4 regions of the Bacillus yunxiaonensis genome follow, and region 2 is predicted to be linked to each of the others. Evidence: riboswitches for the same ligand, from Rfam matches in the RefSeq annotation. Region 2 holds a riboswitch; each other region holds the start of a gene.
What was found. A riboswitch is a leader RNA that binds a small molecule or an ion and turns the genes downstream of it on or off. The one in region 2 is predicted to bind S-adenosylmethionine.

Region 1 (7,884 bases), on a different contig from region 2:
ATCTTTTCCGCCGCCGCTGCCACAAGCAGCTAATGCAAATACAAATACAGCAAGAAGTGCTGAAAATAATACCTTCTTCATGTTGTAACACCCTTTCTTTCCCAATATTCGAAATATAAAATCTATAGGGAGTTTTCGTTTTAGACGAAAACTCTTTATCCCAATAATTCCTAAACTTCTCTTTACCTTTTATCAAGTCGCTTTGTAAGAAGGTCACCAATCATTTGAATAATAAATACAATAATAAGCACAAGAATTGTTGCCATGAGAGTGACATCACCATTATTGCGTTGGAATCCCTCTAAATAAGCAAGGGTACCAAGACCGCCTGCTCCAACAACTCCAGCCATCGCTGTATAGCCCACAAGTGCAATTGCCGTTACCGTAATACCTGAAATAAGTGCTGGTAAAGATTCTGGTATCAATACTTTTAAGATAATTGTACTCGTCTTTGCTCCCATCGCTTTCGATGCTTCAATAACACCCTTATCAATTTCACGAAGCGCAATTTCAACCATTCTCGCATAAAACGGTGCTGCTCCAACAATTAATGCTGGCAATGCGGCACTTGCTCCAAGAATCGTATTAAGAAGAAACTTCGTAAATGGAATCAGTAAAATGATTAAAATAATGAACGGGATAGAACGAAAAATATTTACAAACGCGCCAATTACAACATTGACCGGCTTGTTCTCCCATAGATTATCTTTTCCTGTAAGAAACAGTACTAATCCAAGAATAAGACCCAATACAAACGTTGCAAGTGTAGCAATTGCCGTCATGTATAACGTCTCTTGCGTAGCTTCTAACATTTGATCCCAATCTACATTTTGAAACACATTATCCATGTGCAATCACCTCCAGCTCCACTTGCTCTTGTTGAATTGTTGCAACTGCCTCTGCAACTGCATCTTCGTCACCTTTTAAATGAACAATTAAACTTCCATACGCCCCGTTTGTCGTTTGAGCAATATTTCCTTGCAGAATGCTCACTTCAATTCCATCTTTTCTCATTAATTCCTGCAGAACTGGTCTTTCCACCGCTTCGCCAATAAATTGCAGTTTCACGACTTTTCCTTCCGGGTATTTCTCTAGTAAATGTTCAATTGTTTCATCTGCATCTTCAGAATCTGTTATTTGCTTAACGAAGCGCTTTGTAATGTCTTGCTGCGGATTACGAAATACGTCTAAAACGCTGCCGCTTTCAACAATCTTCCCTTTCTCCATAACAGCAACACGATTACAAATTTTTTGAATCACATGCATTTCATGCGTAATGAGTACAATCGTTAAATCGAGGCGTTTATTAATATCGAGAAGCAAATCTAAAATTTGATCTGTTGTTTCTGGATCTAATGCTGATGTTGCTTCATCGCATAATAATACTTTCGGATTATTTGCTAAAGCTCTCGCAATACCAACACGCTGCTTTTGTCCACCACTTAGCTGAGATGGGTACGCATCTTCCCGTCCTTCTAAACCAACAAGACGAATCAATTCATCTACACGCTGTTTTCTTTTCTCTTTTTCCACTCCAGCAATTTCAAGTGGAAAAGCAATATTTTCACGAACAGTTCGTGACCAAAGTAAGTTAAAATGCTGGAAAATCATCCCGATTTCTTGACGAGCTTCTCTAAGTTCTCTTCCTCTAATCGCTGAAATCACACGCTCTCCAACAGTAATTTTTCCAGACGTCGGTTTCTCCAGTTGATTAAACAAGCGAATTAAGGAACTCTTTCCGGCACCGCTATATCCGATAACTCCGAAAATTTCGCCTTTTTCTATTTGTAAATTCGCATTATCAACAGCAGTAACATCACCGTTTTTGGAGCGATATATTTTCTTTACATTTTCTAACACAATCATTGATGTCACCCCTTTTTAGTTAAAAAGCGTAAGCGGCTCGCCGCTATAACTATAAAAATGATTTGTTGTTTGAGCGTCCTCCTACACTGAAACAACAAAAAAACCTTTCTGCTTTAAAATGAGCAGAAAGGTTTATATACATAAATTACTATTATCCTTTCCTCTCATCTCTCAAAGCATTCGCTTTGCAGGAATTGGCACCATTTCAACATAAGTTGACGGTTGCCGGGTTTCATAGGGCACAGTCCCTCCACCTCTCTTGATAAGAGAAAATCAGATGTAAATTTCGTCTGATTTTGTCGTTATGAAGTTTTCATTATTTCATGTTTTGAATTGTATCAACGCATGAAATGGATGTCAACAGAAATTTTCGCAAAGAATAAAATTTCTGAAATTTAAGCACCCACTCGTAGCGGCTTACAAATGTGAAATACAGATTCTAATAATAACATTGTTTTATATGTCCCTCTATATGTAATGGCCTTTCTACGCAATAGTGACTGCAAACGAACTTGTCCAGTAATCAATAACTGCAAGTCATCTTCTTGAAAGCAAACAAGTTCTTCCGTTCCCATTGCAACATTCGTAAGCTCAATTTTCTCTCTTGAAATTTTCAATGAATAACGTTCATCTTGAAAAGTAAAACAAACAGCCCGTTCAAATTGCGGCAGTAGCGGTTCTAAATGACACTGCGTATTGGCATATGTTACAAATGATTGAAGCAGTGAATACAATTTCATCTTCGTCACACTCCTCATATCACGTTCTACATAATACCATTCCATTTCTATAACGAGCTCTCCTGTATCTTTCTCTCGACAAAAGTTGTACGAAAAACAATTTGTTGCTTATATTTCCCAAGAAATATGTCGAGGCGGCAAAATATTTGCCGCCTATTGTAATTCCATATATAAATATTCCACAGATTGAAATGCATATATTTTTTTCACAAGTTGATTTTTCTCAAATATAAGTAAACACGGAACACTTTCAATTTCATACTCCCGCGCAAAATGCGGTGCATAATTTAAATTCAACATCCCGATTTCCAAGTGAGGTAATGCTGCTTCAACAATCGTTAACATTTTTTTAGCAAGTTGACACGTACCGCACATTGGCGTATATACGTATAATACCGTTTTATTTTGATCTCTAACTGCGGCTACAGCTTCATTTCCTGTCCAATCGATCATTCTACCATTCCTTACCGTAAAAATTCTGTATAAACGTCGATGTCAGCTCCCCATAAAACGTTCGCTAAATGATTTGATGGTGCAGTTGCAACCTCACGATACGAACGATCAATATAAATATGCTCAGCATGTGGAAATTCTCGGCGAAACTGTTTGCGTAGCTTCTCTCCTGCATCATCTGCGTCCACAAGCACATACACTTCTTTATCGTACAGCTGATCAATAAGTTCATCCATCTTCGACAAACTAATTGTACCATTTGTACAAACAATTTCCACCGGTTCTCTAATAATCGTTTCAATCTTCTTCTTATCTGATTTACCTTCAACAATAATTACTTTTTCCACATAGACCACTTGGCATCACCCGATCACCATATACTATGATACAACCTTACCTTTAGTATATAGTATATTCGATATTTCAATGTTGTTTCCTGTTTATTTTTGTGAATAAAAGCAGAAGTGGCTCGTTTAGAATGTGAGGAAGAAGCGAAGCCATCGACACTAGAGCTGACACAAATAAAAAAGGACAGCTATTAGCTGCCCTTTCCATATTAGTCTTGATTGATCATTTCTTCGTATTGTTCTGCAGTTAATAAGTTATCAACTTGGCCTGCATCTTCAATCTCAACTTTAATCATCCATGCACCTTCGTATGGAGATTCGTTAACAAGCTCTGGCTTGTCGTTTAACTCTTCATTTACTGCTACAACTTTACCCGCTACAGGTGCGTATAACTCAGAAACTGTTTTAACAGATTCTACGCTTCCGAATGGCTCGTCAGCTTCGATTGTTGCACCAACTTCAGGAAGTTCCACGAATACGATATCTCCTAATTCGTGTTGTGCGAAATCTGTAATACCGATAACAACTTGGTTGCCATCAACTTTTACCCATTCGTGTTCTTCAGAGTAACGTAATTGTTTTGGAATGCTCATGTTTGTACCTCCAATGAATGTATTAATTATGTAAAAATACCTTATTGGTACTTTTTCCACACGCTTTCAAATTGCTCTTCATTAAAGCCAACTGTTACATGATTACTGCCTGTTACAATTGGTCGTTTGATTAACATGCCATCAGAAGCGAGCATGTCCAACATTTCCTCTTCACTTGCATCTTTTAGCTTATCCTTTAAACCAAGCTCGCGGTAACGCATTCCACTTGTGTTAAAGAATTTTTTTAATGGTAATTCGCTTTTTTCATATAAACTGCGAAGTTCTTCCTTAGAAGGTGGATTTTCGACAATATGAATCATTTCATATGCTACATCATTTGCTTCTAACCATTTTTTTGCTTTTTGACATGTTCCACATTTTGGATATGAATAAAATGTTACTGACATACATTCACCTACTTTTCACTAACCTTTACCTTATCATATAGAAAATATTTTTTCATTTCAAACTTTAACTTATTTCGCTAAGAATTTCTTTTATCCTGCAAAATCTTTTGTTTTTCGCAAATTCACCAAAAATATTTTATATTTAGCATAAATAATATTATTTCATCATAATATTATTTATGCTAAATATAACGTTTTTAAAATACGAAATATTAAATCAATTTATATTGTTTTTTAGTAATTTGTCATGTATTCTCTTTAAGTAGCCATAAAAATATTTAATTTTATTTACTACTTGAAACTATTATATTAATTCTTTTGTTCTATATTTCTATCTATATAGTCATTAAGAAAAGGAGATTTTTTACTATATGGAACTACAAATTCACACAGCAATCCAACAACAAATTCAAAACTTCTCAGATCAAACTACAATCCATTTTCAACTTGAAGAACTTGATGAATTAACAGACACAAAATTAAAATCAACAACATTGTCTATTGCTATAAACAAAGAAGTTCTCCAGTTTCAAGTGATAAAACAAACCGGAATAAGTAATACGAATACATATCGTAAAACATATGCCATTCCTATAAAAGCATTTGACTATCTTCTCGTATCAACACAAGAAGATTCAGATCAAATGAATGCTCATATACAAGTATTTGGACATCACGGGGAATTTCTCTTAAACGAGAAACTCTCTTTACAGCATGTAGATAACATTCACACGAACCGTTCAAAATTCACAGACTTTTTCATGACATTAAATGAAAGCGTAACTAAATACATAAGCGAATATAATCCATCTATTTAAGCCATTACATAATATTTTGTTAAAATAACAAAATTCCAACTATTTTTATTATAATATATTTAGAGATAGAAAAACACTTCATTTTTTTGAGAAGTGTTTTTTATTTTTTCAAAAAAGATGTGTAGCATTATAGAACATACGGCTTAATCAAACGTTTAATTAATACCATAAAGTGAAACTTCCGTCAGTGGAGGGTTTCTTAATCCTCCACCTATCTTCTTCGCTTCTCTCTGAATCTTGAGGTGGGAGGCCTACTGCCTGCGAATAGCGGGATAAACCAACTATCCTTCATGCAATATTGCATACAAAAAAAGATTGCGGATTTCATTATTTTAAAATATAATAATACTATAAATATTAAATATTCAGAAAAATAGGAGGGAATATTTATGCAAATTGCAATTGCAGTCCTAACATTCATCGGTAACGTAATTCCATTAGTACAAGAATTATTAAAAGCGTTCATGTAAACACATTTTTGCACTTATTTTTAATCATTATTTATTTATATTTCAATAATAAAAAATAAGAGACGCCACTAAATTTGCCGTCTCTTATTTTTATTTATAAATAATTCTTATTCCTCAATTTTAAATTGTGAAATCAATCCTTCTAATTCTTCAATTTTGTTCTTTATTTGCATGGATTGATTCGTTATTTCTGTAATGGATGCTGCTTGTGTTTGAATGGCTTGTACGGTTTGATCCGTATCTTTTGCTACCCTTGTAGAAGTTTCTGATACTACTGATAATGAAGCGTTAATTTCTTCCGTTCCAGCAGACATTTCTTCTGTTGTAGCTGATACTTCTTGAATTTGATGTGTTATCTTATGAATATCTGTCATGATTGTTGAAAATGCTTGTTCTGCTTCATTAGCAGCATTCTTTCCTTGCGCCGCTTCTTCCTGACCTTTTCTCATAATTTGAACGGTATCTTTTGTATCTTGTTGAATTGATTTAATTAAATCATTAATTTCATGTGCAGATTGCTTTGATTGTTCAGCTAATTCTCGCACTTCAGCTGCAACAACTGCAAAACCTTTTCCATTTTCCCCTGCACGTGCTGCTTCAATTGCAGCATTTAAAGCAAGCAAGTTTGTTTGTTCCGCAATATTCGTAATCGCATCTAAAGCTTTATCTATGTCTTGTGTACGCATCACCAGACGCTCTATCATTGTAGATGTTTCCTCCACAGCTTTATGTACATTATTCATTTGAGTAATAGATTGCTTGATTACTTCACTTCCGCTATCCACACGATCTGTTGTAATAACAGACACTTCAGCAACAGTTGATGCAGATTCAGCTACTGTTTGCACTCCATCTGCTACGTCATTCATTGCTGTTGAACTTTCTTGAATACTCGTAACTTGTCCTACTATTTGTTTGTTCACTTCATGAATCGTTTGAACAACTTCGTTAGAGATTTGAGATGCCTGTTTTGTATCTTGCAACATACTATCAGTCGAGGAAGTAACCTCGTGTGTTGTTACCTTTATTTTCTCAATTAGTTGTTGTAAATTGTCTAACATATGATTAAAAGAAATAACGATATTTCCTAATTCATCATTTGCTTCATAAGAAGTACGTATTACTAAATTCCCATCTGCTACTTCTTTCATATCATGCTGTAATAACGTAATTGGACGTTGAATAGCTATTTTAATAATATAACCAATCAATATAATAGTCGCAGTCGCTATAACTGAAATAAGAATAAATATCATCATTGCAGTTTTAGCGCTGTTAGCATTATGTTCCTGTAATTGTTCTGCCTGGCTACTATTATAATTAACGAGTTCTCGAATAGACTTAATTGATTTTTGCATAGCAGGATCAACTTCTTTTAAGTAGTAAGCATAAGCCTCTTCGTTTTTGTTTTGCATTGCTAAATCTTGCGCTTCTTTCATTTTCGGTCTTAACTCGCCAAAATTTGCTTTAAAATTTTCATATAAATCCTTTTCTTCTTGGGAGAGTAACTTTGATTCGAACTTTTTTAATAATTGATCATTTTCTTGGCGTACTTTAGACAGATTATTTGCCAACTCTTTATTTCTATTTTCATCTGTTGTTAACATAAGTTCCATAAAATTATTATTAGCATAATAGAAATTAGCCTCTACAGCTTCTATCCATTGAATTGGAAGTAACATGTCTTTATACATACTTTCAGCATTTTTGTCTGCTTTATTTAATGCGATTACCCCTATGGATGATAAAATAATACATGCAATACTAGCTGCAATCATTAACATGTTTAATTTCGTACCAATTTTACTATTTTTTAACAATGCCATTACACCACTTCCTTTTTAGAAATCTTTATATTACGTTATATAGTTTATAACAAAATATGACAAAACACGACATATTTTTCAATATCGCTATTTGTCATTTTCACTTGGAATGAATAGCACTTTTATTTAAATGTGATAATCCCTTTAGACTAGGTATTTCTAGTCTTTTAAACAAACGTTTGATTAAGAGCTGAAAATGGAACATATATATTAATTAAACGTTTGTTTAAGAAACGTTTCACCCATATCGGCATCCTACAATATGATACATATAAGTCGCTGCAATACAGAACAAAACATGACCTATACTCGCTTTTCCCCCTCGCATGTGGCATGAAAAGGCCTTGGCCCGCCTAAAAAGAAC
Region 2 (7,884 bases):
TTCTGCTGACCTTGCATAAGTTGATAACCAACGAAAGCTAAACAAGCAAATAGGACAAGCACGAAGGCTGCTGATGAAAACAGGAAGAATACGAAAATGAGTCCTCCGACAAATAAAAACACATTCCCTCTCACATACCGATTCTTTTTTCTATAATGCCTTCCAAACATAATCATAATAAACGCAAAAACAAGGGCACCCGGCTCAAAATGTCCGAGAATCATATCAAGAACAAGACCAAATCCAAATATAATGAGGAGCATCCCTACAAATTGTGTTTTTGAAAATTGTCTCTTCATCTCAGCTCCCCTTTCTTTTTCATATATAAAGTAAAATTTCCATCAGTGTTTTTTCATCCCCCACTGATAGAAATCCTGCCCAATCGGGCGCATGCCAGCAGTTATCTCCCATCTATCTTCCTCGTCTCTCTTTGAATCTTGAGGTAGGGTTTTTACCGCCCGCGAATAGCGGGATAAACAGAAGAAAAAGGTATTGCATTCCAACACCTTTTCTTCTATCACTATATCATAAGCTTGTTTTATAATGTACTACAATTATTTTACTGATTCTTTTGTTAAAGATAGTTCATTTTTTTCTTTCATTTCACGCTCAAGCTTTGCAATTTTCATATCAAATGTATCACGTTCATGATCTTCATTCATGCGAAGCTCTAAATCACGAATATGCTCTTCAATTTCTTCAAATCGTAAGAATGGATTATTCTCATCCATTTTATGAAGAGCCGTATTCATACGACGATTGGCATGTGCCATATTTTCGCGTGCCATTAATTCCATACGTTTTGCATTCATTTCTCTTAGCTTGTTTTTCATTTCAGAAAGACGACGTTCTAACTCATCAATTTGTTCCACTACACCTGCATACATTTCTTCTAAGCGAGCTACTTGCCCTTCATAGTATGCTACTTCTTCTAATGCACGTTCATGCAACTGTATTTCCCCTGCTTCTTTTGCAATTATTGCCTGCTTTGATCTCTTATTTACGAAATAACGAGCCTGCTCAAGTTCACGAGCAAAGTTAGCTTTTAATGTTTTATGTCGCTGAATTAGCTTTTCAATTTTTGTTACTTCACGCTCGCTATCACGTAAATATTGGTTTAACATCGCAATTGGATTTTTTCTTTCCTTTTCGTCTAAAGCATTATGAAAATCTGCAAGTATTGCCTCACGTACACGTCCGAATAATGATTGTTTCATTTTAAATCTTCCTCTCTTCTACTTTATTATTTTAGTTGTTTAATATTAGTTATTTTTCATTAATTTGTTCCACTCATCTTCAAAGTTGCTATATGGTTTAGAACCTTCTGAAGCAGAATTTACTACTACATCTTTTTCTTTTTTCCACTCACGGTATCCGTAGTATAGAACTACTAGTGCTACGATACCGATTAATGCTGGGGAATGAGAAAGGGCGATTGACAAGCCGATTAAACCGACAATACCCCAAGCTAACCTTCCAAAAAATGATTGTGCTCGCACAAATGATTTATAGCTCCAGTACACAATCCCTGCTCCAATTGCTAACCCTACAATACCAGCAAGACTACCAAGAGCAATCAAAGCCAAAATACCGGCTGCGATAAACGCTAAAAATTGTTTCATCTTGTGCTTGCCTCCCTTCGTTTTGATACTCTTATCTTAACTATTTCTTCATTTTTCTATAACGAGCTTAAGAACTGTTTTCTTCTCAGACTTAAGTCCTATTTTCTTTCAGACTTTTACTGTAATGAAATGTAGTGAAGCTTCCATCAGCGGGGGCTTACTGCCTGTTAATGCGGGATAAATAAAAAAAGATGTCTTCTGCAAGACATCTTCTTTTTATTTATGCTGTTTTATGATATTCCTTTTTTTCAACTACAGGTGAAAGACGCGGAAAATTAATTACAATTGAAATAATACCGCAAACCGCAACTAACATTGGATAAAATGAGTACGGTAATAACTCAACTGGTGAAAGTGAAGCAAATCCTGCCGCTGTTAACATTTGCGCACCGTACGGGATTAACCCTTGCACGCTACAAGAAAATAAATCTAACAAGCTCGCAGATTTTTTCGGATCAATATTGTATTGATCTGCAACATTTTTTGCCAGTGGGCCTGTGAAAATAATAGAAATCGTATTATTTGCTGTGCACATATTTGTCATACTTACAAGACCAGCGATTCCAAATTCTGCACCTTTTTTCGAACGAATATTACGCGTTAGTATATTCATTAAATACTGAATACCGCCGTTATATTGGATAATTTCAACCATTCCACCTATTAAAATCGCTAATAATACCATCTCCATCATACCATTAATTCCTACTGTAATACTTTTAAAGAAACTCGCTAATGTGTAGCTTCCATCTAACATGCCAATGATACCAGCTAACACTGTTCCTCCAGTTAATACAACTAGTACGTTACATCCGAGCAGCGCTGTAATTAACACCCCTGCATACGGTAAAATTTTCACCCAGTTAAACGCATGTGCTGTCATATTTGTATGAGTTCCTAACGTAAGAACGATTAAAAGTATACTCGTAATAATGGCAGCTGGTAATACAATCAAGAAGTTTGTTTTAAATTTATCTTTCATTTCCGTTCCTTGTGTACGCACCGCAGCAATTGTCGTATCTGAAATAAAGGATAAATTGTCACCAAACATCGCTCCGCCAACAACTGTCGCCATAGCTAGTGCCATAGAAATATCCGTGTGCCCACTAATTCCTACTGCAATTGGCCCCAATGCTGCAATTGTCCCCATTGACGTTCCCATCGCTAATGAAATAAACGCACCAATAATAAACAGTCCAGCAACTAACAAGCTTTGTGGAAAAATAGTAAGTGCTAAGTTTACTGTTGCTTCAACAGCACCCATACCTTTTGCCGTTTCAGAAAATGCACCTGCTAATACAAAGATTAATACCATAATCATGATATCTGGATTGCCAGCCCCTTTAGCAAAACGTTCAACCTTTGTCGTAAAGTTTTCTTTTCTGTTCATTACTAATGCAACAGAAACTGCAATTAAAATAGCTACTACGATTGGTAACTTATAAAAATCTCCTGTAATCACACCAGAACCAATAAATAGTGCTAAAAATATACCAAGTGGCAATAATGCCCATCCATTTCCTTTTGTTTGTTCCAAAGTAATATCCTCTCCTATTTCTAAACCTTTCCTTCACAAGAGCGAAAAAGACCTCTTCTGAAGAGAAGAGGTCTTATATATCATATAAGAAACACTCTTCTCATCTATCAAGCATATCGCTTGCTGGATTTGGCACAGCACTCTACATGAGTCCGCTGCCGAGGCATCGTAGGGCCAGTCCCTCCGCCTCTCTTGATAAGAAGGTTTCATATTATATTTTGTGTAAATCAATCCTTTATTACTTTACTCGCTGCAAAAGAAAATGTCAAATATTATTTCTATCAAAATAGTTGGTATTTTTTTGATATTTATACAAAGTTACGAGTGAACCAAACATTTCATGCAACTAAATAATATCTTTTATTTTCAAAATTTCTGTTTCTAAAATTGAAAACCATAAAAAATGTTCTTCTTCAATTTTTTCCATAAGCCACTTTGCCGTATCCCAGGCTACATTATACTCTTCTTTTGAAATATTTCCGTTTGCATACGCTTCTTCTAGCTCATCTTCATCTAGTAAATACATCTCACCATTCGGTAACAGTACAACATCTAAATATAAATCATCGAAATAAGGCATTCCTCTTGTATCAATTTTATACTCTTTTGAAGCATCCATATAATATTGTACAAGCTCTTTTTTCTCATTTAACATAGCTGTAATCGCAAAATTTTTTCCATTTATGAAATACTGTACCCAAGTATAGTCGTTATTTGCAATACAAACCTTTCGATTATGATACTGCTTGTAGCTAGGCTCTTTCACTTGTTTTATATGTAATATACTAACATACCATATTGTACCTTTTTTACTGAATTTGCTCTATCAATTAGCCGTTTCCATGATGATCCATCTCCATATTTTTGTTTCATTTGCAGCCATCCCTTTCACATAGAAAAACCCTCACGTTATACGTGAGGGTTTTGTTGTAATTTAAGCTGCTTGCTTCTCTGAAATCTCTTTCAAATAAGCTTGTCCTTTTTCTGCGTCATATTGTCCTTCCCATTTAGACATAACAACTGCAGCTAATGAGTTACCTACTACGTTTACTGCTGTACGTGCCATATCTAAAATACGGTCAATACCAGCGATAAACGCTAAACCTTCAGACGGAATACCTACTGTATGAAGTGTTGCTAATAATACAACGAATGATACACCTGGTACACCGGCAATACCTTTTGAAGTAACCATTAATACAAGAAGCAATGTAATTTGCTGTGTAATTGATAAGTGAATACCATACATTTGTGCTAAGAAAAGAGCGGCAATTGCTTGATATAATGTTGAACCATCTAAGTTAAATGAATAACCTGTTGGAATAACGAAAGACGTAATTGCTTTCGGGCAGCCAAAACGCTCCATCTTTTCCATAATCTTTGGTAGAACCGTCTCTGAGCTTGCTGTAGAATACGCTAAAATAAGCTCATCTTTTAAAATCTTAAAGAATTGGAAAATATTAATTCCAAATAATTTTGCCGTAAGACCTAATACAACAACAACGAAGAAAATCATCGCTCCGTATACAACAATAACTAAATTACCTAATGGAATTAATGACTTTACACCAAACGTAGAAACCGTTACGCCAATTAACGCAAACACACCAAACGGCGCGAACTTCATGACTTGGTTTGTCACCCAAAACATTGCATCTGCTACACCTTGGAAGAAATTCAGAACTGGCTTTCCTCTTTCTCCAATCGCAGCTACTCCTAAACCAAATAATACAGAGAAGAAAATAATTGCAAGCATATCACCTTTTGCCAATGAATCCATAATATTCGTCGGAACAATATTTACAAATGTATCAGCAAATGAATGGTGCTGTACTTGTTCTGTTGTAGCTGCATACTTAGAAATATCTGTTTTTTGTAACTGTGACATATCCACGCCTTTTCCTGGCTGGAATACGTTTGCTACTAATAAACCAACAACAATCGCAATTGTTGTAATAATTTCAAAATAAATAATTGTTTTTCCGCCTAAACGTCCAAGCTTTTTCACATCGCCAACGCCGGCAACACCAACAATAATACTTGCTACTACAATCGGCACAACAATCATTTTAATTAAACGAATAAAAATATCACCAATCGGTTTTAGAATAGTACCAACCATCGGATTGTGATAAAAGATTGCCCCTACAGCAATACCAACTACAAGACCTATTAAAATTTGCCATGCAAGTCCAATTCTTTTCATACTTGCTGCAACCCCCTTCTTAGATGTTCTTAATTTTCATATTCTATTTTTCTATAAAATACAAAAATCACAGTATTAAATATTATGAGACTATTCAATACTTTCGCCCCTATTAAAATGATAAGACAAAAATAGAAATCTGACAACTAAATAAATTTTCCTCTGTGCAAATATTTTTCTTGACAAAAATAAACCTAATGTCAGAAAACCTAACATGAGAACGATTCCTCTCTTCTTTATTTTTCGATATATGTTAGGGCCTATATACACGAATTGTTATAGTATAAACGAACAATTCGAACGTGATTTCTTTGTAATTTTCGACATTTAATAACAATTACTTAATTTTTTTTACATTATCATTACAACAATAGACATTTTTCTCCTTTCTGTGATTATATAGAATAGGGAAAGGAGATAGACAGATGAACAAAAAAATAACAGCGTTTAGTTTACTGACAGCCGGCACTATTTTCGTTTCTCCATTGCTTTCACCAGTGTATGCGGAGACGAGTCAAGATAAATTATCTAATATCCAATCACAATTAGAGGGTAATCAACAAGAATTACATACGAAATCAGCTGAAAAACAACAAATCGAAAAAGAGATACAAGATTTACAAAAAAAAATCGATGAATTAACTACTTCTATTAATAAAAATGAAGCAGATTTAAAAACAACAAAAGCTGAAATCGAAAAAACACAAAACATAATTGCAGAGAAAAAGAAGAATATTGAAGAGCTGCAAAAAAAAATCGATACCCGTCAAGAAGTAATTAAGCAGAGATTACAGTCCATGCAAGAAAAACCGCGTACAAATTTAATTACAGAAGTATTAATTAACACGAACAATATCGCTGAACTAATAGAAAATATGTATTCTGTAAGTGTAATTTTAAATAATGATACAGATATCGTAAAACAGCAAACACAAGATCAAGAAACTGTTAAAAAAGAAAAAGAAGCGATTGAGAAAAAGGAAACACAACTTAAGGAATCTGAACAAACATTACAGAAACAACAGCAAGAACTACAAGGAAATCAGCAACAACAGCAAGCATTAATTGCTGATTTACACGAAAAAGCTTCAAAAGTAGATTCCGAGATGGAAAGTTTAGAAGAAGCAAAGACTACTTTAGAAAACCAACATCAAGCTGTTCAAAATGCAATTGAAGAGGAAAAACGTGCAGCAGAAGCAAAGAAGGCTGAAGAAGCAAAAAAAGCTCAAGAACAAAAACAAGCTCAGCAATCCGCTCCTTCAACGCAAAACTCAACTACATCTCAAGTGAAAAATACTGGCGGTTTTATTAAACCAGCAGCTGGTAGCTTTACTTCTGGATTTAATGATCCAACACGTGATCGTCATAAGGGTCTTGATATCGCAGCTCCTGGAACCGTACCAATTTTCGCTGCAGCCGATGGAGTTGTTATTCGCTCCGATTTATCTAGCAGCTACGGAAATGTTGTATACTTATCGCACCGCATAAACGGTCAAACATATACAACTGTATATGCTCATATGAGCAGCCGCTCGGTTTCAGTTGGACAAAAAGTAACACAAGGCCAGCAACTCGGTTTTATGGGGAACACAGGTGATTCACACGGACAACACTTGCACTTCGAGCTACACATCGGCGAGTGGAATATAGAAAAATCAAATGCTGTAGATCCAGCTCCTTATATTAAATAAAAAAACTCGGCAATTGCCGAGTTTTTTTATTTATGGAAAACAAGCGAATCCCATCTTTCATGTGTACTTCTTATATATTTTTTATAATTTTCAACACCTTCTAGGCATTGCACATACAAAAACATAAAAGCTTTTTTGAGGAGGTCTACACATGAATCAAGAATCACAAGAAGCCCAAATATTACAAGAAGCCAAAAATCTATATAGGTCGTTTGTTTACACTAGGCGGAGACATTTTGTTTTTAATCGGCTTCGTCATTGCCGCTTTCGTAGGTTATAAAACGTATATTCGTCTCTTGAAGCAATCTACAACATAATAAAAGGCGGAGAATATTCCCCGTTTTTTATTATGAACTAAAGTACACCAATAACGTTTAAAAAGACAAGAAGAACCGTAATCGGAATAACATAACGAAGCAAGAAAAACCATACATGAAATAATAGTTTCCCTCTTGTTTCTTTAACTTCTAATTCTTGCATTATCAACTCTTTCTTCATCTTATTTGGTACAAAGAGCGAAATTGCTAGCACACCAAGTGGAAGTAATACATTACTCACCGAAAAATCCAGTAAATCAAAAACTGTCTTTCCAAATACTTTTACATCGCTCATGACTCCAAATGATAATGCTGCTGGAATTCCAACTACGAAAATAAGTAATCCAATTAAGAGCGATGCTGATGGACGCTTCTTTCCGTCCCCTTTCGCTACGGAAGCAACAACAATTTCGAGCATAGAAATTGCCGATGTAAGCGTTGCAAAGAAAAATAGAATTAAGAATAAAATAAAGAAAAAATGCCCGAAAGGAATTTTTCCAAACACAGCTGG
Region 3 (7,884 bases), on a different contig from region 2:
CTTAAAACCGGTTTGGTAAATATATAGTCTATAGTATTGAAGATTTGGGCCATTAAATGAATAATATAAAAAGATCCACCGTTGTTAAAAAGAAAACTGTGGATCTTTTTATTTAAAACAAGTTACTGGAGAACTTTCCCAAAATACATAAGATCCCATATCGCCTTATCGTTCAGTGTTTCCACCACTTCATCACCTTCAAAACGCTCTAGCTGAACATCACCAGTGAATCTCAGATACGCCCCATCAAAGCCGGACTGTATAGCTGATTCTTTTATTTTACCTGTTAATTCATCTATAAATTTGTGAACCACAAGATTTTTCTCTCGTTGAAATGTAATGGTGTAATGGTGTATATCATCTTTGTAGTCGTACACAGTTGTGTTTGCTACTGGTTTTCCAGTAAAAGAGTCTACATACTTATTACATGCCATGAAACGAACGTTTCTTTCGTTATCAACGATAATCTCATTCTCTTTAGCCAGCATGAAAATAGGGAATGTTTCATATCCGTACTTTTGTTCAGCTGTAATAAATGAAGCGATCACTGTATAATCCCCAATTTGTGCACGCGCCCAATACCAGTTATTCATAAGCTCCATCATGGGAGTATTCCCCCAGTTATGATCGTGGTATCCAGTGCCAGTATAATGCTGAATATGATTATCTATTTTTATGTCTGCTTCTACGATTCCATAAGGAACGGATGGTAACCAAGCAAAATACTTCTCTTCACCGTTTCCATAGAACCAATGACCAGTTTCTGGTCTCCAAGAGGGAACCGCACCTTTAATCGTGATGTCAGCTAAGACATCATCAATTTCGATATGGATTTGATAGGTATTTAAATCGCCTTTGAAGATGTTTGGTCCAATACGAACTTCACATTGATCTTTAGAGGCGAAAAAGTCTTGCTCTGAAGTCTGATAGATTTTTTTAATAGTACGTCCATCAGAAAGATCAAGATTGAAAGTAACAAAAGGAGTAAGTGGTTTATTACTTTCAATATATGGTTTTGTAAAGAATACAATCACCAGTTTTGAACCATCATTCAAGTGAGCGTCGAAGTACCACCATTCATAAGTTCCTTCACTTCCATCCGTACGCATACCGTCTTCCCATTTTTCTATTTGTCCTTTTTTAAGACCTAATTTATTGTAATGTTCTGGTGTTGATCCTAATACAGCGTTCAGTGTTTTCATACTCATCGTTATTCCCTCCTAAAAAAATCATATGATTTACATACCATGATTTAATTCATACTTTCATTTTTAGAGGATAATTTTATTTGATTATAAATTCTAAGCACTACACTACATATAAATATAAGTTGGGATCTTCGGCAACCGCGCCCGCTTACCGAAGATCAATAATGTTTTTCCGAGCTTCTCAAGTTAAGGGGGTAAATGGCGATTTACCGATAATTGTTATGGGTTGGTTGAAACAAATCTTCTTGAACAGTCCGAACGACAGAAAAATTGTCAACATTGTAATGACCATGAAGTATTTCATTATGATGACTTATGATCTGTTCGGCAGATAGGGTTGAAGAATCTGTCGTCGAATGACCATCTCCAACTAAAGTAACATCAAAATGATTCACCGTTGCCGTTCTAACCGCTGTATCAATGCAGTGTTCTGTTTTACACCCCATGATTACAAGATGTTCAATCTCATTGTCCTTTAAAAAATCCATTAATGGCGTACCATAAAACGAATTCGTGGCCGCTTTATCAAATATCTTTGCAGTGGTTGGCACTTTTACTTTTGAGTGTATTTGAAACCCTGGACCTTTGCCGTCAGCAACATCTTTATCCCTTATAAAGACAATTAAAGCTTGTGATTCTAATGCTTGATTAATAACCAAATTAATGTTATCTAGTAATACGTCTTTATTTAGTACACTTTTGTTTTTATCATTTCCATCAACTAATGCTTGTTGGACATCAATAATAAGCAACACTTGATTCAATAGAAAAACTCCTTTTCATTATAGTTTTCTACACCTATTCTCCAAACCGTTCTTCATTTTCATGTTCATCATATCGCCCCCCTTCATCTATTAAACTTATTTCGCTATAGAAGCATAATATCCTCTTTACTATCACTTATAGTACAGTTCACCCTAGTGTACTTAAATGAAGTTTTAATTACTCATTTTATTAGCCTTCTTCGCACATTATTAATATCTCAAACGAATGATCTAGAAAAGCATTATCCAAATAGATTCTATTTGCTTTGTTCAGATACAAGTCTAGGAAGTCCGCCATGTTTTTGAAATCTCCTCAATATGATGAGGTGTGGTTCTGCAGCATCCTCCTATTAACCGAGCCCCTGCATTGTACCATTCTTTAGATTTAATATCGAAACTGCTACATAATTGTTGACCAGACCATGTTTTGGTTTCTGGACTATAGATTTCACCTGAGTTCGGATAAACAAGAATCGGTTTTTTTGTGTTTCTACTCAATTCTTGGATAGCCCCTGTAATAACAGCTACTGGTGCACAATTGATACCAATTGCTGCAATTTGTTCACTTCCCTCAAACAACTTTGCACAATCCGCAAGCTTAGTACCATCACTTATCGATTTCTCATTTTTTAAAGAAAATGATAGCCAAGCATATGTTTCTGGAAAATCCCGCAATAATGAATCTAATACTTTTGCTTCTTGCAAGGAAGGAATCGTCTCAAAGGCTAATAGATCGGCCCCCGCTTCAATCAACGCTGACATTCTTGAACGATGAAATTCTGCTAACGTTTCATCTGTGATACCATAATTGCCAATATATTCTGAACCATCCGCCAAGTAAGCTCCATAAGGACCAACTGATGCAACAACCAATGGCTTAGGCCTATTCGTTTGCGTATTCTTCTTCCAGTAATCATCCCTTGCTCTTCTTGCAAGTAACACTGTTTGCTTAATTAACTCTAAAGCTTCCTTTTCTTGTATTCCGCGCACAGAAAAACCATCAACAGTAGCTTGATAGCTTGCCGTAATGGCACAGTCCGCTCCAGCATGAAAATAGTCAGAGTGAACCTGATAAATTAATTCCGGATTCTCAAGTAATACACGTGCTGACCAAAGGGAATCGTCCAAATTACATCCATGTGACTCCAGTTCTGTAGCCAGCGCTCCGTCAAGCAGCATAATTGAATGTTGAGATAAAATAGCATCAATTGGATTGATTTTGTTGGACATAATCTATACCCCTTTTCTTTAAATTTTGTGTTAGATAATAACTTCCGTAGCAAAACAATATAAATGGAACACCACAATATAAAGCAATTCGTTGTGTAGGATCAAACGCAATCCCGATACATGACGCAAAACAAATGATAAAAGAAGCGATTGGTACCAGCGGATAGAATGGTGTACGATAGACCAAGTCATCTACAGAATTTCCTTCTTTTACATATTGTCTGCGAAATAGGAACTGCGAAGTACTAATACTCATCCAAACTACAACCACTGCTAAACCTGAAATAGAAACTAGCACAATATACACAGTATCCGGTGCCACGATACTTGAGAACAGAGCCAAAGCTCCTCCCAACATGCTGAAAATGACCGCATTAATTGGAACACCCTGTTTTGTCATTTTTGCAAAAATAGGAGATATTGTGTTCTTATTGGCAAGCGACCACAGCATTCTAGAAGAGGCATAAAGACCTGAGTTTGCAGCAGATAGAATAGCCGTTAGTATAACGAAATTCATAATATCTGCCGAATATGGCACTCCAACTCGTTCAAGAACGGCAACAAAGGGACTCTCTAATACTCCTGCATCGGAACTAGGTAATAATGCAGATAAAACAATGATCGTTCCTACAAAAAAGATAATCAATCTCCACAAAGTAATACGAATGGCCTTGGGTATCGCTGTTTCTGGATTCACTGTTTCACCTGCTGCAATTCCTATTAATTCCGTTCCTGAAAAAGCAAAATTAACGGCAAGCATCGTCATTATAATGGCAAAAGCACCATGAGGAAATAGACCTGTACTTGTAAAGTTAGAAAAGAATGGCGCTGACTTTGAATGAGCCATCGGAACAAAACCTACTATTGCCGCTGCTCCTAAAACAATAAATATTACAATAGCTATTACCTTTATAGAGGCAAATAAAAATTCAGATTCAGCAAAAAATTTAACTGTCAGTACATTTAATCCAAAGATTAAAATGGCAAAAAGGGCACTCCATATCCAGACATTGATGGATGGAAACCATCTCTGCATAAGCAACCCTGCAGCAGTAAATTCAGAGCCTAAAGCAACAGTCCAAGTTAACCAGTACAACCAAGCTACGGTATACCCTGTCCCTGGTCCAATGTATTTAGATGCATAACTATGAAATGCACCCGTTTCAGGCATATGTACGGAAAGCTCACCTAAACACAGCATAACTAGATAAACCACTAGTGCACCAATCAGGTAGGAAAGAATTGTACCAAATGGACCAGCTTGTTGAATCGTGTAACCTGAACTTAGAAATAATCCAGTTCCAATCACTCCACCAAGTGATAACATAACTAAATGACGTGCTTGCATTTTCCTTTGAAATTCTTTCCTATTTTTGTTCTCCATTCTTACTCTCCTTCCTACTATCCAGAGAAAACAAAAACGCACTCTATAAAAGAGTGCGTGGCTGACAAATAAAAACGTACCCTCCTATCTATCAGGTTCATCACCCGCTGGAATTAGCACAGTATCTTAAGCAGACCTGTTGCTGAGGTTTCGTAGGGCCAGTCCCTCCACCTCTCTGGATAAGAATATTTTTTTATAACCTTATCAATCTATTTAAAAATTGTCAACGTGTTTCTGTACTTATAAATACCGCCTAATTTATTTACTCGTTTATCCTGCTATTCGCTGGCAGTAAAACCCCTTATTCAAAAAGGAATAAAGAAGATAGGTAGAGGATAACCGCTGGCATGTGCCCAATCAGTTCAACTAACCATTAGTAGGAGATGCCCCCACTGATGAAAGATTCACTTAATAAAAAGTATTTATTTTCCGTATATAAATTGGAAAATAGAGTTTGTTTATCATTCCTTATTATTTTAAACTCTCATCAAACTTGAACAAGTATTGAAGGGCATCTAGACGAAACAACATAAAAGCGCTTGCATAATTAAAAATCTAAGTTATAATACTTGTATACAAGTATACTTGATTAACATGAGGTGGAATTATGACGGAATCAAGGGAATTTCTTTATCCTGAAAAGTGGCTTTCAAAAGCTTCTACTGGTGATCGTGTTGCGAGCGAACTGAGAATGCGTATTATTGCAGGTAAAATTGAAAGCGGTACCATTCTATCTGAAAATAAATTAGCTGCCGATTTTTCTGTAAGTCGGTCACCCGTTCGTGAAGCATTAAAAGTACTAGCATCTGAAAATATCATTCGCTTAGAAAGAATGGGCGCAGTTGTCATTGGTTTAACCGAAAAAGAAATCGAAGAAATATATGATGTTCGTTTACTTATAGAAACGTTTATCTTTGAGCGACTTGTAAAGATGGACACAAATGAGTTAGTAAGAGAACTAAATAAAATTATGGAAATGATGAAAATCGCCATCAAATATCATGATGCTGATGAATTTTCTTATCAAGATCTCTTATTCCATGAAACGATTATTCGCACCATTGAGCATTCCCATATCCTCATGATTTGGAATAATTTAAAGCCTGTTATGGAAAGCTTAATCCTTTTATCAATGCGTACCCGTTTCAAGGAAAAGTACGAAGACTTTGAACGGATTATTAAAAATCATGAGCTTTATATAAAAGCAATCGAATCAAAGGATCGAGCCCTCATGATTAAAGCCTTACATCAAAACTTTGATGATGTGCAAGGGAAAGTTGAAGACCTCTGGATGTCACAACAAATGTTATCTAAAGGAGTAGAGCAAGAACATGAGTAGCTATATGTTAGGTATAGATATCGGTACTACAAGTACCAAAGCAGTATTATTTACTGAAAAAGGCGAAGTCATTCAAACAGAGAATATTGGTTACCCACTTCGCACACCGGATATTTCCACAGCGGAACAAGATCCAGAAGAGATTTTTCAGGCCGTTTTGCAGGCGATTTCAAATATAACAAAACATCATTCAGATAAACAACCATCGTTTATTTCATTTAGCAGCGCCATGCATAGTGTCATTGCCATGGATGAAAATGACGAGCCGCTGACACCTTGTATCACTTGGGCAGATAATCGCAGTGAGACATGGGCACATAAGATCAAAGATGAACTGAATGGCCATGAAGTTTATAGACGAACAGGAACACCTATTCATCCCATGTCACCATTAAGTAAAATTACTTGGATTGTGAATGACCATCCTGAAATCGCTGTTAAAACGAAAAAATATATCGGAATCAAAGAATATATCTTTAAACAATTCTTTGATCAATATGTTGTTGATCATTCCCTCGCTTCATGCATGGGTATGATGAATCTAAACACACTAGATTGGGATGAAGAAGCTTTAAAAATTGCTGGTATAACACCTGCTCAATTGTCTGAGCTCGTACCAACCACTACGATATATCGCAACTGCAATCCAGATTTAGCTAAGAAGATTGGAATCGATCCACAAACACCGTTTGTCATTGGTGCCAGTGATGGCGTGCTTTCGAATCTAGGTGTGAATGCAATTAGAAAAGGCGAGATTGCAGTCACAATTGGGACAAGTGGTGCTATTCGAACCATCATTGACAAGCCGCAAACAGATAAAAAAGGAAGAATATTCTGTTATGCCCTAACGGAAAAGCATTGGGTAATTGGTGGACCGGTAAACAATGGCGGAATGGTCCTTCGCTGGATTCGCGATGAACTTGCTTCATCAGAAGTAGAAACTGCAAAAAGACTAGGAATTGATCCATACGATGTATTAACGAAAATTGCTGAACGTGTAAGACCTGGTGCAGACGGATTATTATTCCATCCATACCTCGCAGGTGAACGTGCGCCATTATGGAATCCAGATGTACGCGGCTCATTCTTCGGTTTAACGATGTCACATAAGAAGGAACATATGATTCGTGCAGCCTTAGAAGGCGTTATTTATAATTTATACACCGTATTTTTAGCATTAACTGAATGCATGGACAGTCCTGTGACCCGTATTCAAGCAACAGGAGGCTTCGCAAGGTCTGACGTTTGGCGACAAATGATGTCCGATATTTTCGCATCTGAAGTCGTTGTTCCAAAAAGCTACGAAAGCTCCTGTCTAGGTGCATGTATATTAGGTCTCTATGCGACAGGAAAAATCGATTCTTTTGAAATCGTTTCCGAAATGGTTGGCAGTACCTACAAACACACACCGAAAGAAGAAGCAACAAAAGAATACAGACAATTACTGCCGATATTTATTAACCTATCAAGAGCATTAGAAGAAGATTATACACGAATTGCCGATTATCAAAGAAGTTTAATAAAGTGAAACTTTCATTAGTAGTCCCCCACTCCTCGTCTCTTTTTGAACTTTGAGGTTGGGGGCCTACTTCCAAAAAACAGGGGATAAAAAACAAATACAGCTAATATTAGGGGGAAATTACGATGCCATTAGTCATTGTAGCAATTGGGATTTTAGCATTACTTTTACTGATCATGCGCTTTAAATTAAACACTTTTATTTCATTAATCATTGTATCATTTGGTGTTGCTTTAGCACTTGGAATGCCGCCAGAAAAAATTGTTAAAACCATTGAAGCAGGATTAGGCGGAACACTCGGTCATTTGGCACTCGTTTTTGGACTTGGTGCGATGTTAGGCAAGTTGCTCTCAGATTCTGGGGGCGCACAACGCATTGCCATGACTCTTGTGAACAAATTTGGTAAAAAGAACATTCAATGGGCTGTCGTGACTGCCTCA
Region 4 (7,884 bases), on a different contig from region 2:
CATGGTGCATTCGAGGTACATGGGAGTTATGGGCAACGTTTATATATTGATCCAACTGCGCATATGGTTATCGTTCACTTTTCATCAAATGCTAATCATAATGGAGAAATACAATCCACATATGGAGATATGTATTTACAAATCGCTAAGTATTTACAAAAACACTAAAATTAGACCGAAATTCTCAAAGTTTTTGTTACAAAAAGAGTTGTCTTACGGCAGCTCTTTCTCTATGATCATCATTACATTTTTCCATTGTTCTTCTGAAAAGCATAAAGGTTTTAACTGAAATACCATTGAGCACAAATCTTCTATATAACGAACGTTTTCTTGTAAAAATTCCCACCTAAGCAACTTAGGTATATACAAATCTGCAACCTGTTTATTTTGTTCTACTAAAATGTCTACTTCTCTCTCACAAATACCCATTATAAGATATTCTTCCCGCACTTCTTGTTTAACTTTAGAAAATTGCTTGCTATTCTCTTTTATCCCTAATAAACAAGAAAGATAAGAATAAAACAAGTCATCTTCTCTTTCACATACACTCATAATTTTATAAATCTGTTCCTTATTTTTCATAATTTTGCCGCCTTCTCATATATCTTTTGCAGCCATTTTTCTCTTTTTTCTTGTTTACTACTTTTCACAGATTGAAATACAGAACGCTTTATGTTATGTATCCTACAAAAGGACAATATTCCTTTCTTCATCACAATCCATTCAGCTGATCGGTACAAAAGAGCAGCGTACCATAAAGGAGAATCTAATGTATGAATCACCCATGCTTGTTTTCCTGTAAGTAATCCTTTAGGCATTCTCTCTTCATATTTGTAAGCAAAACCTGAAACAAATACTCGGTCAATAAACCCCTTTAATATCGCAGGCATACTCCACCACCAAACTGGATAAATAAAAATGAAGTAATCTGCCTCTGCAACTAATTCCCTATATTTTCTTGTTTCTTCCTCATGCACTAAATCTCTTCTCTTTTTTGTCTCGTTAAAGGTTAGAACCGGATTAAATTGTTCCTTATACAAATCAAGAACGGTTACAGAGTGACTTGTTTTTTGTAATCCTTGTTCTACATGTTTCAAAATAGCAGCATTGAAGCTTGATGGGTTTGGATGCGTGTATACAATCAATATATTCATTGTAAATAACACCTTTCCTTTAATTCCCTTTTGACTTTTCGTGGGCCCACATGCTATTCTAATACATGTCAAAGGGCAAGCCCCTTCGACAAAAGCAACGACACCTATTCGGCGATGGTGTCTTTTTTATTTGTTAGCCGAGAACGCCCATCTTTCGGGGCACATTTAATTTTTGAACACTACACACTCAGCACCATTTCCTTGTAAAAAGACTGCATAGTACAGTCTTTTTATCTACATACCTCGAAAATAAGTGAATTTTCAAATAAATTATAACATAAAAAAGAGAGATCAACTCCCTCTTTTCTCTTTTGCTATGTAGCAAATCCCCTTATCATTATATATTTGTGCGGCCCTGCTAAAGTAATTTTTCCATCCAGTTTTAGTTCATCGAGTAACCGCAATAAATAAAATTGTTGAAGCATCTTTTTTGCAAATTTCCCTTTATGTTCAGAAGCAATATACTCTTGAATATCCAATAACGTAATCGGCTCTTCTTGTTCTTCCATATATTCGTAAATTGCACTGCGCAACGTAATATATTTCTCAAGTGTCACAGTTATGTCCACTCCTTTCTTCTCGTTGTCCATCTTTCATTATCGGTTTTTTTGCAATAAAAAAACCTCTTCGATAAGAAGAAGCGGAACATGTCTCTTCCTTCTTATCTTCCAGAACAAAACTGTTCTGCTGGAATTAGCACCTGCATTGCGGTTGCTGGGTTTCATCGGGCCAGTCCCTCCACCTCTCTGGATAAGAAAATATTCACTTTATCTCTTACTATAATGCATATAACCAAAAAAGTCAATTCCTATAAGAATAATCAGGATTTATTTTTTAGAAAACTATTATATTTTGTTTCGTTTTGCTCATACTACAAATGTATAGACCAAAGGAGGTGCAATCATGCAAAAAAATGCACGTGGTCATGTTCAAGATTCTTGCCAGGCTTTACATGAAGCAAAAAACTGTTTACAAAACGCCTTGCAAACAGTCGAGAAATCAGATAATCGTCAACGCATTGAACAATCTTTACAAGCTGTCCAACATGCGTTGCAACAGTGTGATAGTACGGCAGATATTTTATCTCAAGAATGAAAAATTCCCAAAAATAAAAAGTAAGCACGTATGAATCGTGCTTACTTTTTATTTATTAACTTAATATCAACTCTTATTTTGTTTTTAAACGTTTCTATTAGGAACTTCTTTTTCCCATTCACTTAAAAATGGTACATATCCAAGTTCATTGGGTTCATCAGATAATAAAGAAATAAACTCCAGCTTATTTCCATCATAATCGAGAAAGTAAACACTCGCTGCCGGCATCCAGCTTTGGACAATGGGTTCTTGATTCCCTTTTCCTTGGCTTCCAATCACTTCTATCCCTCTCTCTTCCAGCCATATTTTGGACTGTTTTAAGAAATTCAATTCTACCTCGAAAGCGAAATGATTGAGCTGAATATAAGCATCTGTTGGCACTTCCCATAATCCCAGCATTTGTCGTCTATCTTCTCCTATCCAAAAAAAGGCTACTTTCCTTTCAGGTGATTTTCTCGCTAGCTTTAATCCAAGTTTATTTTGGTAAAAATCAATTGCTCTCTCTAAATCCCTTACATGTAAATGTGTTTCGTATATACTCTTTATCATGTTTTACATCCCTTCTTCGTACTAATGCAATAAATTTCAACTACTGGCAATGGGCGTGTTCCCCATACATTAATTAGTTACAGCGATTATGCCAGGCCAACAGTTATCACTCATCTCTCCCCTTGTTTTCACTCAATTTTACGATAGGGAATTTATATACAAAAGGGGGAAATCTGAAATATCACTCTCTTTATCACTACCAGTATATAGATATATCATTATTACAACATCCATCTGTTGTATCATCTTTCTATTTATGAGTGCAGTACCATAGTATGAGAAACAAAGTATGAATTGGATTCTAATTCCTAAATAGTTAATTAAAAATGCACTTACTTATACATAAAAAAGACACCCCTTACATCATGTAAGAAGTGTCTCAAAAAGCGAACGAATATGTAAGTCGCGATCCTACTGTATATATTTATGTCTTATAAGAAAAACTTATTCCCTATTTACTTGGGAAAACGTGCGTTGCATTTCCTCATTCTAATATACCGTACTTCTTCTTAAAACGTGCCAATATTTTAATCCAAGATGTGCTAAACACCCAAAGAAAAAATACATTGGAAAGTGCATGTGCAAGATCAAAATAAAAACTTGTAATATACGCCTTTATAAAAGTATCCCATGTTAGTTCTTTCAAAAAACCAATAAGAAACCATAAATTCATAACCCAGTTAAAAGCAAATCCTGCAATAAATCCAAAGAGAACTCTTCCCCATAATGTTTTCATCATCCACGTATGACGCAGCAGTCCTGCTGAAAAACCCATCATACCCCAGCAAAACATTTGCCACGGAGTCCAAGGCCCTTGCCCTAGGAATATATTAGAAACTAACGCAGCTGTTGCACCGATAAGAAAACCCGTCTCACTACCAAAAACAATCGCTGATACAATAATAACAAACGAAGTTGGTTGTACACTTGGAATGAAAGAAAATGGTACACGACTAATCGCAGCAATTGCCGCTAGGACAGCTACAAGTACAATTTCACGCGAAACAAAAGCTTTTTTCTCAAAACGCACGTAAAATGGCAACATAATCACAATTAAAAAGAAAAGACTGCACCATATATAATATTGATCCGTCACAAAAGACGTAAATAAAAGTGTAATAATCAACACTAAAAAAACGACTACAACTATACCAGCATATCTTTTGGACACGCCTCAAACACATCCTCCCATGTTAAAGCATACGGCAGTTGTTTACGAATAAAACGATTAACAGATGTTGTATAAAAAAAGTTCTCACTAAAAAAGCGGGCCGGTGTGTCTTCCATAATAATTTTCCCATCAAATAACATGATACAGTTATCCACATATTTTGCTGCAAACTCAATATCATGCGTCGCCATAACAATCGTCGTTCCTTCTTTTTGTAATTGCTGAAACAACTCGCCAAGCTGTTCTTTCTTGCCTGGATCTAATCCCTTTGTCGGTTCATCTAATAATAATAGATTTGGCTTTGACAATAACACTGTACAAAGAGCGATTAATTGCTGTTCTCCGCCGCTACAATCATGCGGATGGCGATTAAGAATATGCAAGATTGAAAACTTCCGAAGCATTTCTTCTACTTTTTCATTCGCTTCTTTTTTATATAATTGTTGCGCACGGCTAAAAAGCTCGTCCCAAACAGTATCATGTGTAAAATGATAGTAAGGGTGCTGCGATACATAACCAATTTTTTTAAAGCGCTCTGTTACTTCTGTTTTATGAATTAACTTACCTTCCCAAATCACTTTTCCTCTGCGACATTTTTGCAGCCCTGCTAAAAGCGTTAATAACGTTGATTTTCCGGTACCATTTTTTCCAACAAGCGCTGTCCATTGTCCCTGTTTAACCGTCAGCATCAAATCCTGCAAAATGAACGGTCCATGTTTTTCATATTGAAATGAAACATGTTTTGCTTGTAACAGTACATCCCTCTTTTCTGCATGTTGCGGAGGGGTATCATACTGAAATTCATTTAAAATCGAACGAATTTGTTTTTGTGCATCACGAACTGTAAACGGAACATTTTCAGCCTTCCATTCTAAAAACAAACGTGGAATTTGCGGAATATATGGGCGAAATGCTTTTACTTTCCACATTTCTGGAATCACTTTATTTGGTTTTCCATCATAGACAATGGTACCTTCATCCATAAAAACAATTCGGTCGGCGAGAGGAACCACTTCATCTAAACGATGCTCACTCAAAATAATTGTAATTCCTAGTTCTTCATGAATTCGTTTCAATAGTCCTAAAAAATCTTTTGCTGCAATTGGATCTAGCTGTGCTGTCGGTTCATCTAATAGCAATAATTTAGGCTGCAAAACAAGTACAGCAGCTAGATTAACAAGCTGCTTTTGTCCACCAGATAACGTATGTACAGATTGATGCAACATATCTTGAAACCCTAAAAAACTAATTAATTCAGCAATTCTTTTTTGAATTACAGTTGTTTCATAGCCGACGTTCTCAAGAGAAAATGCAAGTTCTTGAATCACTGTGTCCATCACAAGCTGATTCTCCGGGTTTTGAAATACCATGCCGATTTCTTGAGCCGATAATAAACCTGGTATTGAATGCAAACATTCCCCATCATAATACATGCCGCCTTCTCTCATTCCAATCGGGAGAAGCTCTTTTTTGAAATGTTTTAATAACGTCGTCTTGCCGCAACCAGAACGTCCTGCCAACACAACAAATTCTCCGTGAGAAACAGATAAAGACACATTACATAAAGCCGCAGACCCCTCGTCTGTATATGTAAACGACAAATCTTTTATTTCTGCATGCGCCACCATAACCACTCCCTTCCTTCTACTAGAATTGGTAGACTTATATACATAAGAAATAGAATAAAGAAAAATAGGTCATTTTGTTGCAAAAGGAGTGATTCTACTTTTGGATAAATCATTAAAACACCATATCCCATACTTATTCCAAAAAGGCAACATACAAATAAAATCACTAAAAAAGCAAGGAAAAACCAATCCCTATGTTCCATACGGTATCGAATATATGTACTTCGTTTTGTCACTCCAAATCCCCGCGCTTGCATAGAATCAGCGGTTTGAAGGGCCTCTTCTAACGAACAAACTAACAATACTTGCAACAGCTTCATACCATTCTGTGCCCTTTCTTTCAGAGAGCCCGCATCCACTTGAACTCCTTTTGACTTTTGCACAAGTGTAATATGAGTGAGACGTCTCATAAATAAAGGGACGAAACGAACGGTAATCATTGTAAGCAATGCTACTTTCGGAGAAATACGGGAAAATAAATATAAAAACTTATGACTTGATATCATTTCATTATAAGAAGCAAACGTAAATAAAATCACCAACAATGATAACGCCATTGTGCATCCATAAATCACTGCTTCTAACGTAATCGGATTATAACCTATATAAAATAAAATTGTACTGTCTCGGTGTGTTAATAACGGATTTATAATTGTAATTATAAGAGCGAAAAAAAGTAAACTTGGTAACATTTTTTTCATTTTTTCTCCATTACCTTGTATGATATTTAATATAAGAATCATACAAATTGCACCAATTAAAAAAACAGGGTGAAGACATACCATACATAGTATAATCACCCCTACATAATACAGAAAATTGACAAGTGGATGCATAGAAGAAAATGCTAATCTCATTACTTGTTACCGATTTTCCTTCCTATAATCTAACGCATAAAACCATTCAATTTTATCTCCTTGTTTCACCTTATACTTGCCCGCACTTATATTGGCATTAGCTCCATTTACACGATACATCCAACCACTTAGGTCACCTTTATCTTTTTCATATAAGTTATTTATCCCGCGAACATATACACTACTTCCAGATCCACTAGCTTCCATTTGAATCCCTTTTTGCTTCATTGTACGAGCCAATACTTTAAAAACTGTATCTCCATCTTGAAGCTCTACTTCAGTTCCTCCTAAGACCGTGCTTTGATCATCACGTACGGATATCGTAACCGTCTTTACCTCTGGTTTTGGTTCCGGTTTCGGTTCCGATTTTGGTTCTGGAGCAGGTTTTACTGATGAAGGAGTCCCTTCAGAATGGACCTGTGCAGACTGTTGGTTTTCAGTTGTTTGTTGTGCATTTTCCTGCTTCGGCGTTTCTTTCGGTTCATTTACAACTTTGGATTTTTCTTGTGATTGTGCCTTTTGCTCTTGATTTTGTGATTGTTCTGCGTTTTGTTTTTGCGCTTGATTCTGTTCGATAGATCTTGAATCCGCAGTTTTTTCTTCTTGCTTCTGTTCTTCTTTTGGTTTTTCTTCTTGTTTCTGTTCTTCTGAAGATTGCTGTTCCTGTTTCTTTTCATCTTTTTGCTCTGTTTGTTTTACAGCTGTCTTTTTATCTGTCTTTACCTCATTTTGACTACACCCAGTGATAAAACTAAGTGAGAAAACAAACAACACAAGCCATTTCAGCATTTTCATCATTTCTCACACCTTTCGTAATAAAATTAGGAGCAAATATTTGCTCCTAATTTCGTCAAGCTGCTTTTCTTCTCCAGATTACATATGCAGCGCCAATGCACAGTACACCAAATGCAGCTGGCATAGCAGTATTTAATCCAGACATACCTGTTTCTGGTAAACTATGTTTTTCTACTTTCGCTTCCTTTTGTACAACTTGATCTTCTGCGGCCACAACAGGCTGTTTATCCGCTTGTTTTTGCTGTTCCTCTGTTACAGATTGATTATTACTAGTTGGTTGTTTTGGCTCTTCCGTTGAGTTATTCCCTTCATTAGTTGGTGTTGAAGCTTTTGTCCAATCGAAAATAGAACCTTTACCATTTAAATAGTTCTTATACTGAACAAGAGCTAACATCGCTTGCTCAGTTGCCATACTATCTTCCTCAGTATCAGTTGGCAACCATTTAAATCCACCTTTCTCTAGTTGATAAGATAGTAAATTTTGAACCGCATTATGATTATTTTTTGTATATGTAGTACTTGTTGGATCTATGTCAGCTGCTGCAAGTCCAAGAACAACTTCTGCTACACTGTTAGCATTTTCTACACCACCGGATGTAAATCCACCTTTATCTGTCTGTGTACTCGCTAAATAT

Region 1: another riboswitch for S-adenosylmethionine. It lies ahead of WAX78_RS11690 (methionine ABC transporter ATP-binding protein); the one in region 2 lies ahead of WAX78_RS13245 (Na+/H+ antiporter NhaC family protein).
Region 3: another riboswitch for S-adenosylmethionine. It lies ahead of mmuP (S-methylmethionine permease); the one in region 2 lies ahead of WAX78_RS13245 (Na+/H+ antiporter NhaC family protein).
Region 4: another riboswitch for S-adenosylmethionine. It lies ahead of WAX78_RS03720 (hypothetical protein); the one in region 2 lies ahead of WAX78_RS13245 (Na+/H+ antiporter NhaC family protein).

What each region holds. Positions count from the first base shown of each region.
Region 1 covers NZ_JBAWSV010000003.1:473,252-481,135, reverse strand. The annotation lists gene metQ (methionine ABC transporter substrate-binding lipoprotein MetQ) at 1-81, opposite strand, end outside; gene WAX78_RS11695 (methionine ABC transporter permease) at 183-848, opposite strand; gene WAX78_RS11690 (methionine ABC transporter ATP-binding protein) at 841-1,866, opposite strand; SAM riboswitch class I at 2,028-2,135, opposite strand; gene WAX78_RS11685 (hypothetical protein) at 2,262-2,606, opposite strand; gene WAX78_RS11680 (thioredoxin family protein) at 2,760-3,059, opposite strand; gene WAX78_RS11675 (toprim domain-containing protein) at 3,071-3,415, opposite strand; gene gcvH (glycine cleavage system protein GcvH) at 3,616-3,999, opposite strand; gene WAX78_RS11665 (arsenate reductase family protein) at 4,041-4,406, opposite strand; gene WAX78_RS11660 (DUF3978 family protein) at 4,778-5,224, shown strand; gene WAX78_RS11650 (methyl-accepting chemotaxis protein) at 5,802-7,520, opposite strand.
Region 2 covers NZ_JBAWSV010000004.1:215,704-223,587, reverse strand. The annotation lists gene liaF (cell wall-active antibiotics response protein LiaF) at 1-299, opposite strand, end outside; gene WAX78_RS13255 (PspA/IM30 family protein) at 555-1,217, opposite strand; gene WAX78_RS13250 (lmo0954 family membrane protein) at 1,263-1,622, opposite strand; gene WAX78_RS13245 (Na+/H+ antiporter NhaC family protein) at 1,843-3,159, opposite strand; SAM riboswitch class I at 3,257-3,361, opposite strand; partial or broken gene WAX78_RS13240 (ribonuclease FAU-1 family protein) at 3,506-4,032, opposite strand; gene gltP (glutamate/aspartate:proton symporter GltP) at 4,094-5,365, opposite strand; gene WAX78_RS13230 (murein hydrolase activator EnvC family protein) at 5,791-7,056, shown strand; gene WAX78_RS13225 (sodium-dependent transporter) at 7,411-7,884, opposite strand, start outside.
Region 3 covers NZ_JBAWSV010000007.1:169,010-176,893, forward strand. The annotation lists gene WAX78_RS19415 (MarR family winged helix-turn-helix transcriptional regulator) at 1-19, shown strand, start outside; gene WAX78_RS19420 (hypothetical protein) at 123-1,208, opposite strand; gene WAX78_RS19425 (isochorismatase family protein) at 1,415-1,972, opposite strand; gene mmuM (homocysteine S-methyltransferase) at 2,255-3,202, opposite strand; gene mmuP (S-methylmethionine permease) at 3,177-4,586, opposite strand; SAM riboswitch class I at 4,668-4,772, opposite strand; gene gntR (gluconate operon transcriptional repressor GntR) at 5,194-5,925, shown strand; gene gntK (gluconokinase) at 5,918-7,453, shown strand; gene gntP (gluconate permease GntP) at 7,570-7,884, shown strand, end outside.
Region 4 covers NZ_JBAWSV010000001.1:744,043-751,926, forward strand. The annotation lists gene WAX78_RS03705 (serine hydrolase domain-containing protein) at 1-168, shown strand, start outside; gene WAX78_RS03710 (hypothetical protein) at 214-582, opposite strand; gene WAX78_RS03715 (NAD(P)H-dependent oxidoreductase) at 579-1,154, opposite strand; partial or broken gene WAX78_RS03720 (hypothetical protein) at 1,446-1,744, opposite strand; SAM riboswitch class I at 1,813-1,911, opposite strand; gene WAX78_RS03725 (hypothetical protein) at 2,058-2,249, shown strand; gene WAX78_RS03730 (VOC family protein) at 2,334-2,798, opposite strand; gene WAX78_RS03735 (ECF transporter S component) at 3,283-3,969, opposite strand; gene WAX78_RS03740 (ABC transporter ATP-binding protein) at 3,945-5,597, opposite strand; gene WAX78_RS03745 (energy-coupling factor transporter transmembrane component T) at 5,576-6,454, opposite strand; gene WAX78_RS03750 (DUF4430 domain-containing protein) at 6,461-7,249, opposite strand; gene WAX78_RS03755 (DUF4430 domain-containing protein) at 7,305-7,884, opposite strand, start outside.